DNA from 2 places in the Kitasatospora sp. NPDC059599 genome. Region 1 is predicted to be linked to the other one. Evidence: riboswitches for the same ligand, from Rfam matches in the RefSeq annotation. Region 1 holds a riboswitch; the other holds the start of a gene.
The links. A riboswitch is a leader RNA that binds a small molecule or an ion and turns the genes downstream of it on or off. The one in region 1 is predicted to bind cyclic di-AMP.

Region 2: another riboswitch for cyclic di-AMP. It lies ahead of ACFV04_RS27690 (M23 family metallopeptidase); the one in region 1 lies ahead of ACFV04_RS17935 (hypothetical protein).

What each region holds. Positions count from the first base shown of each region.
Region 1 covers NZ_JBHWCL010000045.1:34,934-42,532, forward strand. The annotation lists gene aceB (malate synthase A) at 1-1,168, opposite strand, end outside; gene ACFV04_RS17925 (IclR family transcriptional regulator) at 1,322-2,167, shown strand; gene ACFV04_RS17930 (hypothetical protein) at 2,412-3,044, shown strand; gene ACFV04_RS17935 (hypothetical protein) at 3,129-4,454, opposite strand; cyclic di-AMP (ydaO/yuaA leader) riboswitch at 4,457-4,620, opposite strand; gene ACFV04_RS17940 (MoaF N-terminal domain-containing protein) at 5,109-5,438, shown strand; gene ACFV04_RS17945 (alpha/beta hydrolase) at 5,541-6,683, opposite strand; gene ACFV04_RS17950 (TetR family transcriptional regulator) at 7,015-7,599, opposite strand, start outside.
Region 2 covers NZ_JBHWCL010000092.1:12,651-20,249, reverse strand. The annotation lists gene ACFV04_RS27715 (sensor histidine kinase) at 1-561, opposite strand, end outside; gene ACFV04_RS27710 (SpoIIE family protein phosphatase) at 795-3,074, opposite strand; gene ACFV04_RS27705 (TetR/AcrR family transcriptional regulator) at 3,274-3,840, opposite strand; gene ACFV04_RS27700 (alpha/beta fold hydrolase) at 3,915-4,742, opposite strand; gene ACFV04_RS27695 (YiaA/YiaB family inner membrane protein) at 4,863-5,153, opposite strand; cyclic di-AMP (ydaO/yuaA leader) riboswitch at 5,350-5,508, shown strand; gene ACFV04_RS27690 (M23 family metallopeptidase) at 5,521-6,354, shown strand; gene ACFV04_RS27685 (hypothetical protein) at 6,472-7,347, opposite strand; gene ACFV04_RS27680 (GNAT family N-acetyltransferase) at 7,390-7,599, shown strand, end outside.

The DNA of each region.
Region 1 (7,599 bases):
AGGAACCGTCGAAGCCGTTGCCGGCCTCACGGTCCTTGTCGGCCTTGACCTTCTCCAGCGCGGCCGCGTTGACCTCGGGGTCCTTGCGGCTGGGGATGAACGCGGCCATGCCGCCGATCGCGTGCGCGCCGCGCTTGTGGCAGGTCTGCACCAGCAGCCGGGTGTAGGCGGCCATGAACGGCGAGGCCATGGTGACGCTGTTGCGGTCCGGCAGGATGTAGTGCGCGCCGGCGTCGCGGAAGTTCTTGACGATCGAGAACAGGTAGTCCCAGCGCCCGGCGTTGAGGCCGGCCGCGTGGTCGCGCAGCTCGTAGAGGATCTCGTCCATCTCGAAGGCGGCGGTGATGGTCTCGATCAGGACGGTGGCCCGGACGGTGCCGTACGGGATGCCGAGTTCGGCCTGGGCGTGGGTGAACACGTCGTTCCAGAGCCGGGCTTCGAGGTGGCTCTCGGTCTTCGGCAGGTAGAAGTAGGGCCCGGAGTTGGGGTCCTCGGCGCCCTTGGCGAGCAGCCGGGCGGCGTTGTGGAAGAAGTAGAGGCCGAAGTCGAGGAAGGCACCGGCGACCGGGGTGCCGTCGACGAGCAGGTGGTTCTCGTCCAGGTGCCAGCCGCGCGGGCGGACCACGACGGTGGCGAGTTCGGCGGCGGGCTTGAGGGTGTAGCCCTTGCCGGCCGCCGTGGTGAAGTCGATCCGGCCTTCGAAGGCGTCGATCAGGTTGATCTGGCCGCTGACCACGTTCTCCCAGGTCGGGGAGGTGGCGTCCTCGAAGTCGGCGAGCCAGATCCGCGCCCCGGAGTTGAGGGCGTTGATGACCATCTTGCGGTCGGTGGGACCGGTGATCTCGACCCGGCGGTCCTGGAGGGCGCGGGGCGCCTCGGCGACCTTCCAGTCACCGGCCCGGACGTCGGCGGTCCCGGGGAGGAAGTCCAGCGTGCCGGCTGCCGCGATCTCGGCGCGGCGGGCCTTCCGCCTGGCCAGGAGTTCCTGCCGTCGCCCCTCGAAGGCCCGGTGGAGGCCGACGACGAAGGCGACCGCCTCCGGAGTGAGCACCTCCTCCGCCCGGTGGACGCGCGGACCGGCGACGGTGACGACCGGAGCGGTAGGAGAGGAGGCGGTTGGCGGTACCCCCGGCCGGAGGCTGGGGGAGGACCCCTGATCTGCAGCCATGAGCAGGACACTCCTAAGACGGTTGAGCCTGGCGAAGGGAACTCCGGTGGGAGCCCCCTCGGGAACTTCCTCGATCGATACCCACCTGTCGGCGAGCTCGATTCTGTAAGGTGGAGACTAGTTTCCGCGATACAGAATTTCAACGGTTTGTTGATGAGGTCGCCGGGACTCTACTCCTCCCCGACAGCGAAGGGAACGCCGGTGGTTGCGACCCCCGACACAGCATCGACGACGGGCGCCGACCGCGCGAGCGGCGGCGTGCAGTCCGTCGAGCGCGCCTTCCAACTCCTGGAGGCACTGGCCGACTCGGGCGGCGTGGCCACGCTCAGCGAACTCTCCACCAGTTCCGGCCTCCCGATGCCGACCATCCACCGACTGGTTCGTACCCTCGTCCAGCAGGGCTATGTCCGCCAGGACACCGCCCGCCGCTACACCCTCGGCCCCCGACTGATCCGCCTCGGCGAGACCGCCGGCCGGCTCCTCGGCAGCTGGGCCCGCCCCTACCTGGCCGAACTCATGGAGGCCACCGGCGAGACCGCCAACCTGGCGGTGCTGGAGGGCGGCGAGGTGGTCTACGTCGGCCAGGTGCAGTCACGCCGCTCGATGCGGATGTTCACCGAGGTCGGCCGGCGGGTGCAGCCGCACTGCACCGGCGTCGGCAAGGCCCTGCTCGCCCAGCTGCCCGAGGAGGAGGCCCGCGCCGTCCTCGGCCCCAACCCGCTGGCGGCGCACACCGAGTACACGGTCACCGACCTGCAGGAGCTGCTGCGCCAGCTCGCCGAGGCACGCGAACGCGGCTACGTGGTCGACGACCAGGAGCAGGAGATCGGCGTCCGCTGCATCGCACTCGCCGTCCCGGGCGCGCCGACGCCCACCGCGCTCTCGGTCTCCGGCCCGGAGGCCCGCATCCGGGCCCTGGAGGAGCAGGCCGGAGCCGCCTCGCTGGTCCCGGTGATGCAGCAGATCGCGACCCGGCTCGGGCAGGTCCTCGCCCCCTGACGCCCCCTCAACCCGCCTGCATTCCACGCCGATCCGGGACAGCCGTGGATCCGGACAGCCGTGGATCCCCGCAGCCGCCGGTGTCCTCCGTTCGGGCGCACGACGGGCGGGTTGCCACTCTCGCCCGACGGCGGCTCGGCCACCCTGGTGCGGACGCGGCCCGCGACGGCGCGGGCTGCCGGAGCACGGGAGCAGGGTGAGCGGCATGGAGCACCGGGAAGTGCGCGGCAGCACACGGAGCGGCGTGAGGAAGCGGAGGTCCGGCACTGCCGGACTGGTCGCGGCGGTGACGGCGGGCTGCGCGGTGGCCGTCCTGGGCTCCGGCCCGTCCTGGGCGCTGCAGCAGCGGCCGGAGCCGCGGCCCGCGGTCGACGTCGCGGCGCCGGGCACGTCCGGGGTGTCCACCCTGCCGGCCCTGGTCCCGGCGCCGGGCGCGCCCGAGGCGTCCACCCTGCCGGCCGTGGTCGCCGCGCCGTCCCACTCCCACCTGGAGGTGGTCCGGCTCGACCCGGATCCGGCGGTGCCCGGCGGCACGACGACGATCCACGCCTTCGTCGCCGACTACGGCCCGGACACCACCGCGTCCCCGTTCACGGTCACCGTCACCCTTCCGGAAGGGGTGACCGCGGAGGGCCCGTACTTCCCCGAGGACTGCCAGGTCGTGGCGCTCGGCCGGCAGGTCAGCTGCGTGTTCGGTCCCGGCCTGAAGGAGGGGCGCAGCGCGACGGCCCTCGTCCCGGTCCGGCTCTCCCCCGCTGTGCCGCTCGGGCTCCTGGAGGGCGGGTCGGTCGCGGTGCGCAGCGCGGACGACCCGTTCGGGAAGAACCACCGGCAGCCGTACGAGATCAAGGTCGTCGAGACGTCCGGCGACGCCTGAGCCGCGGTGTCCCACCGGGCACCGGGCGCCGGCGAGCGGCTGCCGGCCTCCGGCGCCCGGTGGGACGGTCCTACGGGTTACCCGTCAGCGGTAGACGCGGACGTAGTCCGCCGCCATGGTGATCGGGGCGGTGCCCTGCGGCGCGGGGTGGTACTGCCCCGCGCTCAGGGAGAGGTTGAGGATCAGGTACGCCGACCAGTTGGCGCCGACGCCCTTGCCGTCCGAGAAGACCTTGACGCCGTTGACGTACCAGTCCACCGAGTTGGCGCCGTAGTAGGTACCGATGGTGACCCACTGGTCCTTCGCGATCGCGCTCGCGTCGGTGTAGTACGTGCCGTTGCCGGGGTTGACGTGGTTGGTCAGCTCCAGCAGGTTCGGGTTGTCGGGGTGGTACTCGAAGGAGTCGACCTCCCCGTTGCCGTTCTTCCAGGTCCACAGGGCCGGCCAGGCGCCGGTGCCGGCGGGCAGCTTGACCCGGGTCTCGGCGTAGTCGCCGGTCTTGACCTGGAAGCCCTCGCTGGAGCCCTCGGTGGTCAGGAAGCCGGTGTTCCAGGACTGCTTGCCGTTCTCCAGGGCCGGGCCGCCGGGGGTGGCGGTGAAGGTGGCGACCCCGTTGGCGACGCTGACGTTGTTCTTGTTCAGCCAGTCCAGCTTGTTGTCGTCCGGGTTGTGGTTCCCGTACTTGTAGGCGGTGCTCTTGTCGCCGACCCAGCGCTGGCCCCAGGAGATCGAGCCGTTGAACTCGTCGGACCAGGTCAGCGACTTGCCGGCGACCGGGGACGACGGGGCCGGGGACGACGGGGCCGGGGACGACGGGGCCGAGGTGGACGGTGCCGGGGCGGTCGGGGTGGCGGTGGCGCTCGGAGTGGGGGTGGCGCTCGGGGAAGGGGCGGCCGTCGGCTTCGGGGTGGCCGTCGGCGCCGGGGTCGGCGCGGTGGTGCCGGTGGCCGAGACCACCAGCTGCTGCGCGGGCAGGTTGTGCCAGGCACCGGCCACGTCCTGCCAGAAGCCGAACTGGCTGTACGTGCCGGCGGGCAGGGTGCGGGCGCCGCTGGTGAAGTTCACGCCGCTCGGGCAGATCTGCACGTTGGAGGCGTTGCCGGGGAAGTCCAGGTTGGTGCCGCCCGCGTCGCGCACACCCACCCCCACCGTCTTCGCGGTGAAGCAGGCCGAGGAGTGCAGGCTCAACGAGGCGGTGGAGGCCTTGCCCGCGACCATGGCGGCGGGGGCGAGGCGGTCCTGGGTGACGGTCGGCGCGGTGGCGGCCTGGGCACCGGCGACGGACGGCAGTCCGAGCAGGCCGGCGCCGCTGATCGCGAGCGCCCCGGTGGCGGCGAAGGCGGCGTTGCGACCGCGGCGGGAGGGACGGGCGTGGCGCGGCGCGCTGCGCCGGGCGGCAGGCTGGGGCATGGGCGACCTCTGCGACGCCTGCGAGGTGAGCTGTCGGGTTCGGGCTGCAGTTGCCCGGCCGCCCGTGGCGCGGCTTCACCCCTAGCCTCGACCCGTGTGCGCGAGCGCACGGGCCGGGCGCCGACCTTGGTTCCCCCGCTCCCGTCCGCTGTGGTGCTCGGTGACCCGCCGGCGGGTGGACGGGACTCGGCGTCCCGGCGGCGGGGTCCGCGACGGCGGACGACCGTTGCAGGCTAGGCAGGCCGTACGTGAACGGACAACTCCCCCGGGCCGGTTGTCGCGCAGGTCACAGCGGTGTCGATCAACGACGCTGCGTGGCGGCCGAGTTGATCAATATTCCTGCCCGGCGGGATGATCCGCAGATGACCTGCGGGGCGCCCGGCCCGACGCCGGGGGCGGGGCGGCTCGGACAGGGCGGCTCGGACGGGCCGGTCGGGCGAGCTGGGCGCCGACTCGGGTGTGGCGCCCGGCGCCCGGGTGAGCTCCGAGCCCCGGCCCCCGGGCCCCGGACCCCGGGCCCCGGCCGGCGGCGCGTCGGTGATCCCGACCGCGGCAAAGATCTGACCGAGTGCACCCGGTCGGATAAATTGGAGTTCCGAGATGTTCCGCCGTGCACAAGACCGCCTCCACCACGAAACGAGGAGCCGCCCCACCATGACCGCGTCCCCGCCCGCCTTCGCCGGCCGTACCTACGTCTTCCGGGCCGACACCGGCGCGGCCTTCCGCAACACCTACTCGGCCGACGGCACGCGGCTGCGCTGGGAGGGTCTCGGCGAGTCCGCGGGCCAGTGGGAGGACGTGCGGCTGCACGTCGCCGAGGTCGCACCGGAGATCTACTTCGTCAGCTGGACGGAGCAGAGCGGGATCACCGTCAGCCACGTGATGGACCTCAACAAGCTGACGGTGCGGGCCTTCTGGACCTTCGAGGGCGAGGGCGGCCGGGTCGGGCAGTTGCACACCGGGACGCTGGAGCGGGTGGCCTGAGCCGCGCGACGACCGCGTGACGACCGAACCCCCGGAGCCCATGGGCTCCGGGGGTTCGGGGGTTCGGTGGTTCGGCGGTTCGGCGGTTCGGCGGTTCGGCCGTCAGGCGGTCGGGTTCGGCACCCTGAGGTGCTGGGACAGCCACTCCAGCGAGGACGGCAGCAGCGCGCTCCAGGTCTCGAAGTTGTGGCCGCCGTTCTCGAGCATGCTGTAGGAGACCTTCATCGGGCTCCGCACCGACTCGACGAAGGCCTCGGTCTCCCGCCGGTAGTCGCCGTCGCCCCGCTTGGTGCCGGCCAGCAGCACGGACACGTTCGGCTGCGGCAGGTTCTTCAGCCGCCACATCAGGTTGGCCTCGTCGCGGCGCTGCTTGCTGCCGCCGAACAGGTCACCGGTGGTCGGGTCGTCGGCGGCGTCGTAGTAGGCGGAGAGTGCGACGGCCGTCGGGAAGACGTCCGGGTGGCGCATGGCCAGCTTGAGCGCGCAGTAGCCGCCGGTCGAGTTGCCCATGAAGGCCCAGGCCTGCGGGTCGGAGGAGACCCGGAAGCTGGCCTGGATCGCCGAGGGCACGTCCTTGGTGAAGTACGTGTCGGACTGCGGCCCGTTCGGGACGTCCTCGCACTCGGTGTCCTGCGGCAGAGCGGGCGAGGGGCGCACCAGGACCATGACGGTCGGCTGCATCCGGCCCTCCTGCAGCAGCTTGAGCGCCGCACCCGGGTAGTTGAACCGGGTGATCAGGTTCTCGGCGATCCCGGGGAAGCCGGTGCTGACGATCACGGCGGGGAACTGCTTCTGCGCGTACTCCGGCTGGAAGTACTGCGGGGGCAGGTAGACGTAGCCCTCGGTGGAGAGCCGGCTGACCGCGCCGTCGATCCGGACCTTGCGGATCTCGCCCGACTGGCCGGGCTCGCGACCCATCGCGCCGCCGCCCTTGACCGAGGCGTGGCCGATCGTCTCCACCAGGAGCCGTCCGGAGGCGTCCGCCTTGTTGTGGATCACCACCGGGCCGGTGTCCCCGGTGCCCAGCAGGTCGTCCCAACTGCTGTAGAAGGCGAAGTAGCTGTTCGCCACCAGCCCGAGCGCCGCGAGGACGGCGAGCTGGGAGGCGAGCAGCGCACCGATCCGGCCCAACACCGCCTGCCAGGTCTTCCCCGCCAGTCTCGGCCAAAGCCAGACCGTTCCCCCCATCACCACGACGGCGATCAATACGGTCAGCGCCAGCACCTTGTGGCTCGTCAGACCCATGTCCTACTTGCTCCCACGCCTCGAACTCCAGCCCCCTCCGCTGGGGACATCCGAGGAGTCGACCCCGGTTCCCCCCACCGGGGCGCGAAGATCAACCCTAACGCCAGCTGGGAGCCCGCTGATGACAGCTGGGAGGTCACGGGGAGCGGATGCCCGGTTTCGGGTGACAGAGTTCAACCGACAGATTTCAGCTGACAAATTTCGACATCTGTCATCTGTCATCCGCCGGCTGAAGCACGCACACCGAACTCCTCCGCCCCAGGACCCGTCCCCGCCCACCGGCGACCCGAGGACGGACGAGCCGCCGACCGTCGACCGCCACCCGCCGGGCTCAGGACAGGCGCTCCCAGAGCCGTAGCCCCGCCGTGAGTTCACGCATGCAGCGGGCGCCCAGGTCGCGCGGGGAGCCCGGTCCGGTGGCGGGGGCGCCGGAGGCGGCCCACTGTTCCAGGGCGACCCGGATCGCCGCGGTCGCGGCGGCGGCGGCCAGCCGGATCTCCAGCGGATCCGCGCCCGCGGGGCACCGCTCGGCGAGGACGGCGCGCAGCCGCACCTCCGAGTCGGCGTGGACACGCTGCCAGGTTCCTTCCAGCTGCGGGTCTCGCAGCAGGCTGCGGGTCCACCGCATCATCTCGGCCCCCGCCTCGTCGGCCGGCGTCAGCGATGCGACCGCCGCGCTCTCCAGCGCCTCGCGCAGCGGCAGGTCGGCCGGACTGTCGGCGAGCCGCTCGACCCACTGCCGCCCGCCCGCCGCGAGCAGCGGGGCGACGGCGTCCTCCTTGACGGAGAAGTACCGGTAGAAGGTCCGCAGCGAGATGCCTGCGGCGAGGGCGATCTCCTCGGCGGTGGTGGCCTCCGCGCCCTTCTCGGCGAAGAGCGCGGCGGCGGTGCGGGCGATCTCCAGCCGGGTGGCGTC
Region 2 (7,599 bases), on a different contig from region 1:
CAGCTCGGCGATCGCGTGGATCAGCGCCTCGGCCGCGGCGCCGACCACCGCGGTCTCGATCCGGCTGCGGACGACCACCCGCTGGAACGGCAGGATGCGTGACTGGGCGCCGCGGACGACGTCCTCCAGGGGGACCGGCTCCGGCCAGTGGCGGCCGGCCCGCGCGCCGCACAGCACGGCCAGGGTCTGGGCCAGCCGGGCCTGTTGGGCGGCGGCGTGATCGGCCTTGAGCAGGCCCTCCAGCAGGGCCGGGTCGTCGTGGGTGCGCTCCATCTCGTCCAGCAGGGCCTGCTGGTCGTGGGCCATCACCAGGATCCGGCGGGCGACGCTGAGGAAGGCCCGCTGGGTGGAGGCGGTGAGTTCCTGCTCCTGCTGGACGGCGGCCAGCTCGGCGCCGCGGCGGGAGAGTTCGGCGGTGAGCTGCTCCTGGAGGCGGGCGAGTTCGTGCTGCAGCCGGTCGGCACGGCCGCGCTGGGTGACGGACACGGCGTGGTACCGCGCGGCGGCCACGAGGGCGAGGACGGCGAGTACGCCGGTTGCCGTTACGGACCACTGAGTCATCGTCACGCCGCGAATTCTAGGGTGATGATCCTACGAAGGTGTGAACGGATCTCGCCAAGTGACCGGATCTCGTCAAAATCGAGTCAATCCGGCCTCAATCCGGACTCGTTCGCCCGCGATCGCCGCAGCTGGCGAGGGGTCGGCCGGGCCCCGTCGGGGCGGTCGGGACGGGCCGCCGGTGGGCCCGATGGCCGATTCGCGCCAGGGGGTGTGTGGGATGTGTGTGCAGGATGTTACGGAAGTGGTGACATTCGGTGCAGGAGCAGCAGTGCCACGTCATCCGGCCGGGACCGCCGCTCCGTGACGTTCAGGGTGAGCAGGTCGGCCAGCCGCTCCAGCGCGGGCGCCGGACCGATCCGGCCCGGTCCGGCCTGCCGGGCCCACAGCTCCAGCCCGCCGAGCATCCGCTGCACCGACTCGTCGTAGTCCTCCTCGCGGTCCTCGACCAGCCCGTCCGTGTACGCCAGCAGCGTCTCGCCGCCCGCCAGCCGGTCCACCGCCAGCGGGTACGGCAGGTCCGGGTCCACCCCCAGCGGCGGCCCGCCCGGCAGGTCCAGCTCCACGGCCCGGGCACCGGCGGTGATCCGCACCGGCGACGGGTGCCCGGCCCGGGCCGCCGTCAGCTCGCCGTCGGCCGGGTCCAGCGTCAGGTAGAGGCAGGTCGCGAACAGGTCGGTGTCCAGCTCGGACAGCAGCCGGCTGGTGCGGGTCAGCGTGGCGGCCGGGTCGTGCCCGTCCGTCGCGTACGCCCGCAGGCCGCTGCGCAGTTGGCCCATCACGGCGGTGGCCTCGGCGTTGTGCCCCTGGACGTCCCCGATCACCAGCCCGATCCGGCCGTCCGGCAGCCGCAGCAGGTCGTACCAGTCACCGCCGATCTGCATCCCCTCGGTGCTCGGCAGGTAGCGGGCGGCGCTGGCGACCCCCGGCAACCGGGGCAGGGTGCGCGGCAGCATCGCCCGCTGCAGCTCGGTGGCCCGGTGGTGATGCGTGTCGTACAGCCGGGCCCGCTCCAGGGACTGCGCGAGGATGCCGGCGAAGGCCGAGTACAGGGTGCGGTCCTCGCGGCTGAACGCCCGCTCGGCGGCGAAGGTGATCAGGCAGGAGCCGACCTGCTGCCCGGAAGCGACCAGCGGCAGCACCGCCCAGGCGGCCGGGGCGAGCGGGTCCCGCCGGGCGCGGGCGGCGGAGGGCTCGCTGAACAGCGGGGCGGAACGGGCCAGCGAACGCTGCATCACGGACTCCGACAGGTCCGCCAGCCGGGTGAGCTCGGTGCGGCGCGGCCCCCCGTAGACGGTGTGCGACACGGGCAGCAGCCGGCCCTCGTCCACCAGGTCGAGGACGATGCCCGCGGCGCCGAGGGCCGGGCGGACGATGTCGGTCACCGCGGTGGTGACGTCCCGGACGGTCACCGCCCGCGACAGGGCCCGGGTGAGCGCCAGCAGCAGCGCCGTCCGGGCTGCGCCCGGCGAAGCCCCCTCGTCGGCCGGCGGCCGCTCCCGGTGCCCGACGTCCGCGAGCAGCCCGGCGATCCGCACCGGCCGCCCGTGCACGTCCAGCATCACCTCGCCGGACTCCTCCACCTGCGCCACCCCGCCGTCGTGGCGCAGCACCCGGTAGCCGATCCGGTAACGCCCGCCGGCGGCCAGCGCCTCCGCGAGCGCGGCCTGCACGTCCGGCAGGTCCTCCGGATGGACCAGCCGGTCCAGCTCGGGGGCGGCACCGTCCGGGGACACCGGCCGGCCGGTCACCCGGAACGCCGCGGCGTCCCAGAAGCTCTCCCCGGTGACCAGGTCGCGCTCGAACGCGCCGTGCCCGGCGGACCGGACGGCGAGTGACAGCAGCGGGTGGGCCAGCCCGGCGGGGAGCGCGTCCGCCCCCTCCGGCGCCGGGCCGTCGGATAACCGGACGCCGTGCGGCGAACGGGCGTCCCGCGGGAGCCGGGCGTCCGCGTGGTCCAGCAGGTGGGAGAGCCGGTGCGCGCAGGCCTCGGCGATCGTCTCCAGGACGTCCAGGTCACGGCGGGGGACGGTGCCCCGGTGGGCCAGGGCCAGCGCGAGCACGCCGACCGGCCGCTCGTCCACGACCATCGGCAGGGTGATCACGGCGACCATCCCGGTGCCCATGCCGGTGTTCCGGTTCGGGTAGTCGACGCTGGTGTGCTCCGGGCTCAACAGGTACGGGCGGCGCAGCCGCAGGGCCATCGCGGCGGGCAGCTCACCGGCCGGATCGACCACGCTGTACCGCTCGTGCGCCCAGTCCGGCAGCCCGTGCGAGACGGTCAGCCGGAGCATGCCCGCCGAATCCAGCAGGTAGAGCGCGGAACCCTCGCCGGTGATCCACACCGGGCCCTCGGCCAGGACGGTGCCCAGCAGTTCGGCCGCGTCGGCGCAGCCGAGCAGCAGGCGCACGCAGCGCATCGCACTGCGGGCGGTCGGACTGCTCAGTGGGGTCCGTCGCCGGTCCGGCGTCCGGTTCTCGTCCGGTGTCCGGTTCTCGTCCTCGGAGGGGGGCACTGATTCTTAATACCCCATTTCCCCGGACGGTGAGGGGTGACCGAGCCGCCGCACCGGCACCGGCACCGGCACCAGCACCGGGGTCCGGTTGTCCGGGACGTCCTGCGCCACCGCGCGCACCGGACGCAGCGGCAGCGCCGACGGCGGCCACCCGTACGGCATCAGGACCGGCCGCCGGCCGCCCCGACTGCCCGGCCTGCTACGCGGGCCAGCTGCGGAGGCCGGTGGTCAGGGTGGTGATGAGGCGCTCCTGGGTGGTGGCGAGGTCCTCGGAGAGCCGGAAGGCGCCGGCGGTGGTGAGGGAGGCGAAGCCGTGGGCGAGGGAGCGGACGGTGCGGGCGGCGTGGATCGCCTCGGAGCCGTCGAGGCCGTACTCCCGCAGGACGGCGATGATCACGCCGACGAGCCGGGTGGCGGCCCGGGCCAGGTCGTCGTCGGGCTGCGGGGCCTGGGGGAGGGCGTTGTAGCGGTGCGGGCGCTCGGTGGCGTAGGCGTGGTAGGCGCGCAGGACGGCGGCCACGGCGTCGTCGCCGCTGCGGCCGACCGCGGCGTCCGCGAGGCGGTCGGCGAGTTCCTCGGTGACCCGGACGGCGATCATCCGCCGCAGTTCGGCGAGGCCGCCGCTGACGTGCTTGTACAGGGAGGGGGTGGCGACCCCGGCGCGGGCGGCGACCGCGGCCAGGGTCAGTGCTTCGGTGCCCTGTTCGTCGATGAGGGCGAGGGCGTGGTCGACGACCTGGTCGGGGGTCAGTCCTACGCGGGGCATGGCTTCGGGTTCTCCGTACGGGAGTCGGGCGGGGAATCTGTCGGGCGCCGGCGGGGAACGTCGGGCGCCGGCGGTCAGGCGAGTTCGGCGAGGAAGGGCAGCAGGGCGTCCGCGGTGGCCTGCGGGGCGTCGGCCATCGGGTAGTGCCCGGATCCCTCGATCATCGCCTTCCGCGCGCCGAGTGCCGCGACCTGCCGGTCGGCGACGAGTTCGGGCTTCGGGAAGTCGGGGTCCTTGCTGCCCATGACCACGAGTGCCGGGCACCGCACTGCGGCGGTCCAGCCGGCCGGCGCGGAGTCCCCGCTGACGTAGCCGCGGGTGGCGGTCTTGCGGCCGGGGGTGCGCAGGGCGGCGACCAGCCCGTTCACGTACGCGTCGAAGTCGGCGGGCTTGGCGCCGGGGAAGGCCATCCGGCGCAGGTAGAAGCCCCAGAAGGCGGGCCAGTGGACGATTGCCGCGCCCATCAGGCGCAGGGCGCCGCGCATGAGGGCGCCCGGCTGCGGGTTCTCGACGAAGGCGTCGATCAGGACGATTCCGGCGACCCGCTCGGGCGCGTCCCCGGCGGCCTTGACGACGGTGGCGCCGGTGTAGGAGTTCCCGGCGAGGACGGCGCGTTCGATGCCGAGGTGGTCGAGGAGGGCGAGGACGTCGTCGGCGATGGCGGCCGGGCCGTAGTCGTCCCAGGCGATGGAGGATTCGCCGAAGCCGCGCAGGTCCACGGTGACGACCCGGTGGCCGGCGGCGACGAGCAGGGGGCGGAGGTGCCGGTACGCGGCCCGGCTGTCGAGCATGCCGGGGAGCAGGACGACGGGGGTGCCGTCGCCCTGCCGGGTGTCGTCGAAGGCGATGCGCCCGCCGGGCAGGGCCAGGTACTGGGTGTCGGGGGTGTCGGTGGCGTTCATGGTGGGCCTCCTCGGTCCGCCGTCGCGGGCATCGGCGGTGCTGCCGATAGCCATAAAGCTAAGGCTAATAGCCTTAGCTGTCAAGCGTCCGGGCGCGGGAGGAGGTCGGGCGCTCCCGCCTCAGGCCCCCTCGACCCTGAACGGGTCGTGCTCGCTGAGCAGCTTGTCCAGCCGGGCCTGGTCGACCCGGCTGACGATCTCGTTCGACTCGTGCCGGTCCCGGACCACCTTCGCCAGGGTGAACGCGGAGGTGACGGTGTAGAGGAGGCCGATCCCGAGGAAGGCCCGCGTCCACCCGCCGACCGGCAGGTAGGCGATCCCGACCGCGACGGCGGTGCCCGACAGGGCGAAGGAGAGGATGGCCTGGACGTAGTACGCGGCCGTGGTGCGGTTCTGCATCGGTGCGCTCATGGCGCCAGGATGCGGCCGCCCGGTGTGACCGCACATGAGTAGGGGTACTCAGATGGGGTGCTCGCATGAGGGGTCGTTCGTTGACGTCCGATCATCCGCTCCGCGGTCGTCCCGGACGGATGGCTTGGAATCGGAGCGCCCTAGGATTAACGTTTGATAACGCAGCGCGGTCGTCAACGCCGTACCCAGACGGCACCGTGCGCCGTCGCCTAATCCCGTCGGCCGGCCTCCGGGCAGGTCAGGGAGCCGGGGAACCACGTTCCTTGGGGTGAATCGGCGGGGCCCCGGCCCGGCCGTAGGAGACCTTCCTGCTCCGAACCCGTCAGCTAACCCGGTAGGCGCGAAGGAAGGAAAGGAGCGCGCCTCCGTGGCGTCGACGCACACCCCGGCACACCCGGCCGGCCCCGCAGCCGGTACCCAGCTCCTCGACCACCCCGGCGCGGACGCGCCCGAGGCCTTCGGCCCCGAGGTCGAGACCAACCGGCACCGGATGCCGCGTCAGACCCGCGGCGCCTCCCCGCTGCTCGGCGTCACCGCGGTCGCCGCCACCCTGGGCGCCACCGGCTTCGCCTCGGCCACCCCGGCCGCCGCCCCCGCCGTCGAGGCCCCGGACGAGACCCCGGTCGCCCTCTCCGCCGACCCCGGCCTCGCGCTCGCCGCCCGCATCCAGCAGCAGGCCGACAGCCAGCGCACCGCCGCGGAGGAGGGCGCCCGCGTGCAGGCCGCGCAGGAGGCCGAGGCCAAGGCCGCCGCCAAGGAAGCCGAGGCCAAGGCCGCCGCCAAGGAGGCCGAGGCCAAGCGCGCCGCCGCCCTCACCCTGCCGGTGAAGGACTACCGGCTCTCCGCCCACTACGGCCAGAGCGCCCGCTACTGGGCCAACGTGCACACCGGCCTGGACTTCGCCGCCGACACCGGCACCGCGGTGTACGCGCTCGGCCAGGGCACCATCACCTCGGCCGGCTGGTCCGGCTCCTACGGCTACCGGATCGTCGAGACGCTGCCCGACGGCACCGAGATCTGGTACTGCCACCTCTCCTCGATCATCAAGGGCGCCGGCCAGGTCACCTCGGGCCAGCAGATCGGCAAGGTCGGTGCCACCGGCAACGTCACCGGCCCGCACCTGCACCTGGAGGTCCGCCCCGGCGGCGGCGCCCCGGTCGACCCCGAGCCCTGGCTCCAGCAGCGCGGCCTCACCCCGTAGCGGACCCTCTGCCGGGGCCCCGGAAGCGCGCGGAGCCCCCGGAGCACCCCGGGCAGCCCCCGAAGCAGTGCGGAGCCCCCGGTCGTACGCGACGACCGGGGGCTCCGTCACGACGTCTCACTCCTCCGCGGGCAGCTGCGCCAGGTACGCGTCGATCTCCTCCGGGCCCGGCTCCGGCGCCAGCTCCGGGAACTCCTCCACCAGCAGCCGCGGCAGCCCCGGCACCGTCCACACCCCGAACAGGTCGAGCGCCGCGTCGACCGCCGCTTCCTCGAACTGCCCGAAGTCACCGGTCAGTTCGTCCGGCATCGGCCGGCCGAGCGCGTTCAGCTCGGCCAGGTTGCGGTAGCTGCGCCGCATCAGGCCCTGCTCCAGCAGTCGCCGCGCGCCGTCCGTGGCCATGCCGACCGACAGCACCCGGCCCGGTCCCCAGCCCTGCTCGTCCGGCTCGTCCAGCCAGCCGGCCGGCGCCAGCGCCTCGTACGCGGCCAGCCGTTCCTCCTCGGCGAGCTCCCCGAAACCGGCCAGCCAGTCCCGCACCGCCGCCCCGTCCGCGACGTCGACCCCGTACGCGTGCAGCAGCAGTGTGTACAGCCGGGGCCAGGTCACCAGGTCGGCGCGGCGCAGCAGCCCGGCCGCGACCTCGCCCTGCCACTCGGCCTCCGCGTGCAGCCGCTCCTGGCGCTTGGCGTTGAGCCGCCGGGCCGCCCGCTGGTGGTCGATCAGCAGCCGGACGGCGTCGCCGTACGCGAGCGGGTCCTCCTCGGGCAGGGGTTGGACGTACAGGTGGAGCCGCTCGTACAGCAGGTGCTCCACCGCGTCGGAGGTCAGTTCGGGCCAGCCGTCGTGCATCCTGCTCCCGCCCAGCTCCAGCAGCGCCAGCACCGCGCGCAGCGGCCCCTCGGCCACCGGCGTGCGGCCCTGATCGGCCGCCCAGGCGAGCAGGTCGGCGGCCCTGGTGCGCGGGGCGAGCCGCAGGTCTTCGTCGTTCATAGTCCGAACGGTAGTCGCCGGGGGCCGGTAGGGTCGGCAGCCATGGTCCCCGTACGACTCGTCGGCCCCCGGCTGGCCATCCGCGAGTACCACCACACCGACGGCGACGTGGACGCCCTGCACGCGCTGTTCGGCGACCCGGAGGTCACCCGCCACCTGCCCTTCGAACCCTGCGACCGCGAGTCCTGCGCCGACCAGATCGAGCTCTACCTGGAGCAGGCGATGGCCGAGGAGCGGGACACCTACCGGCTC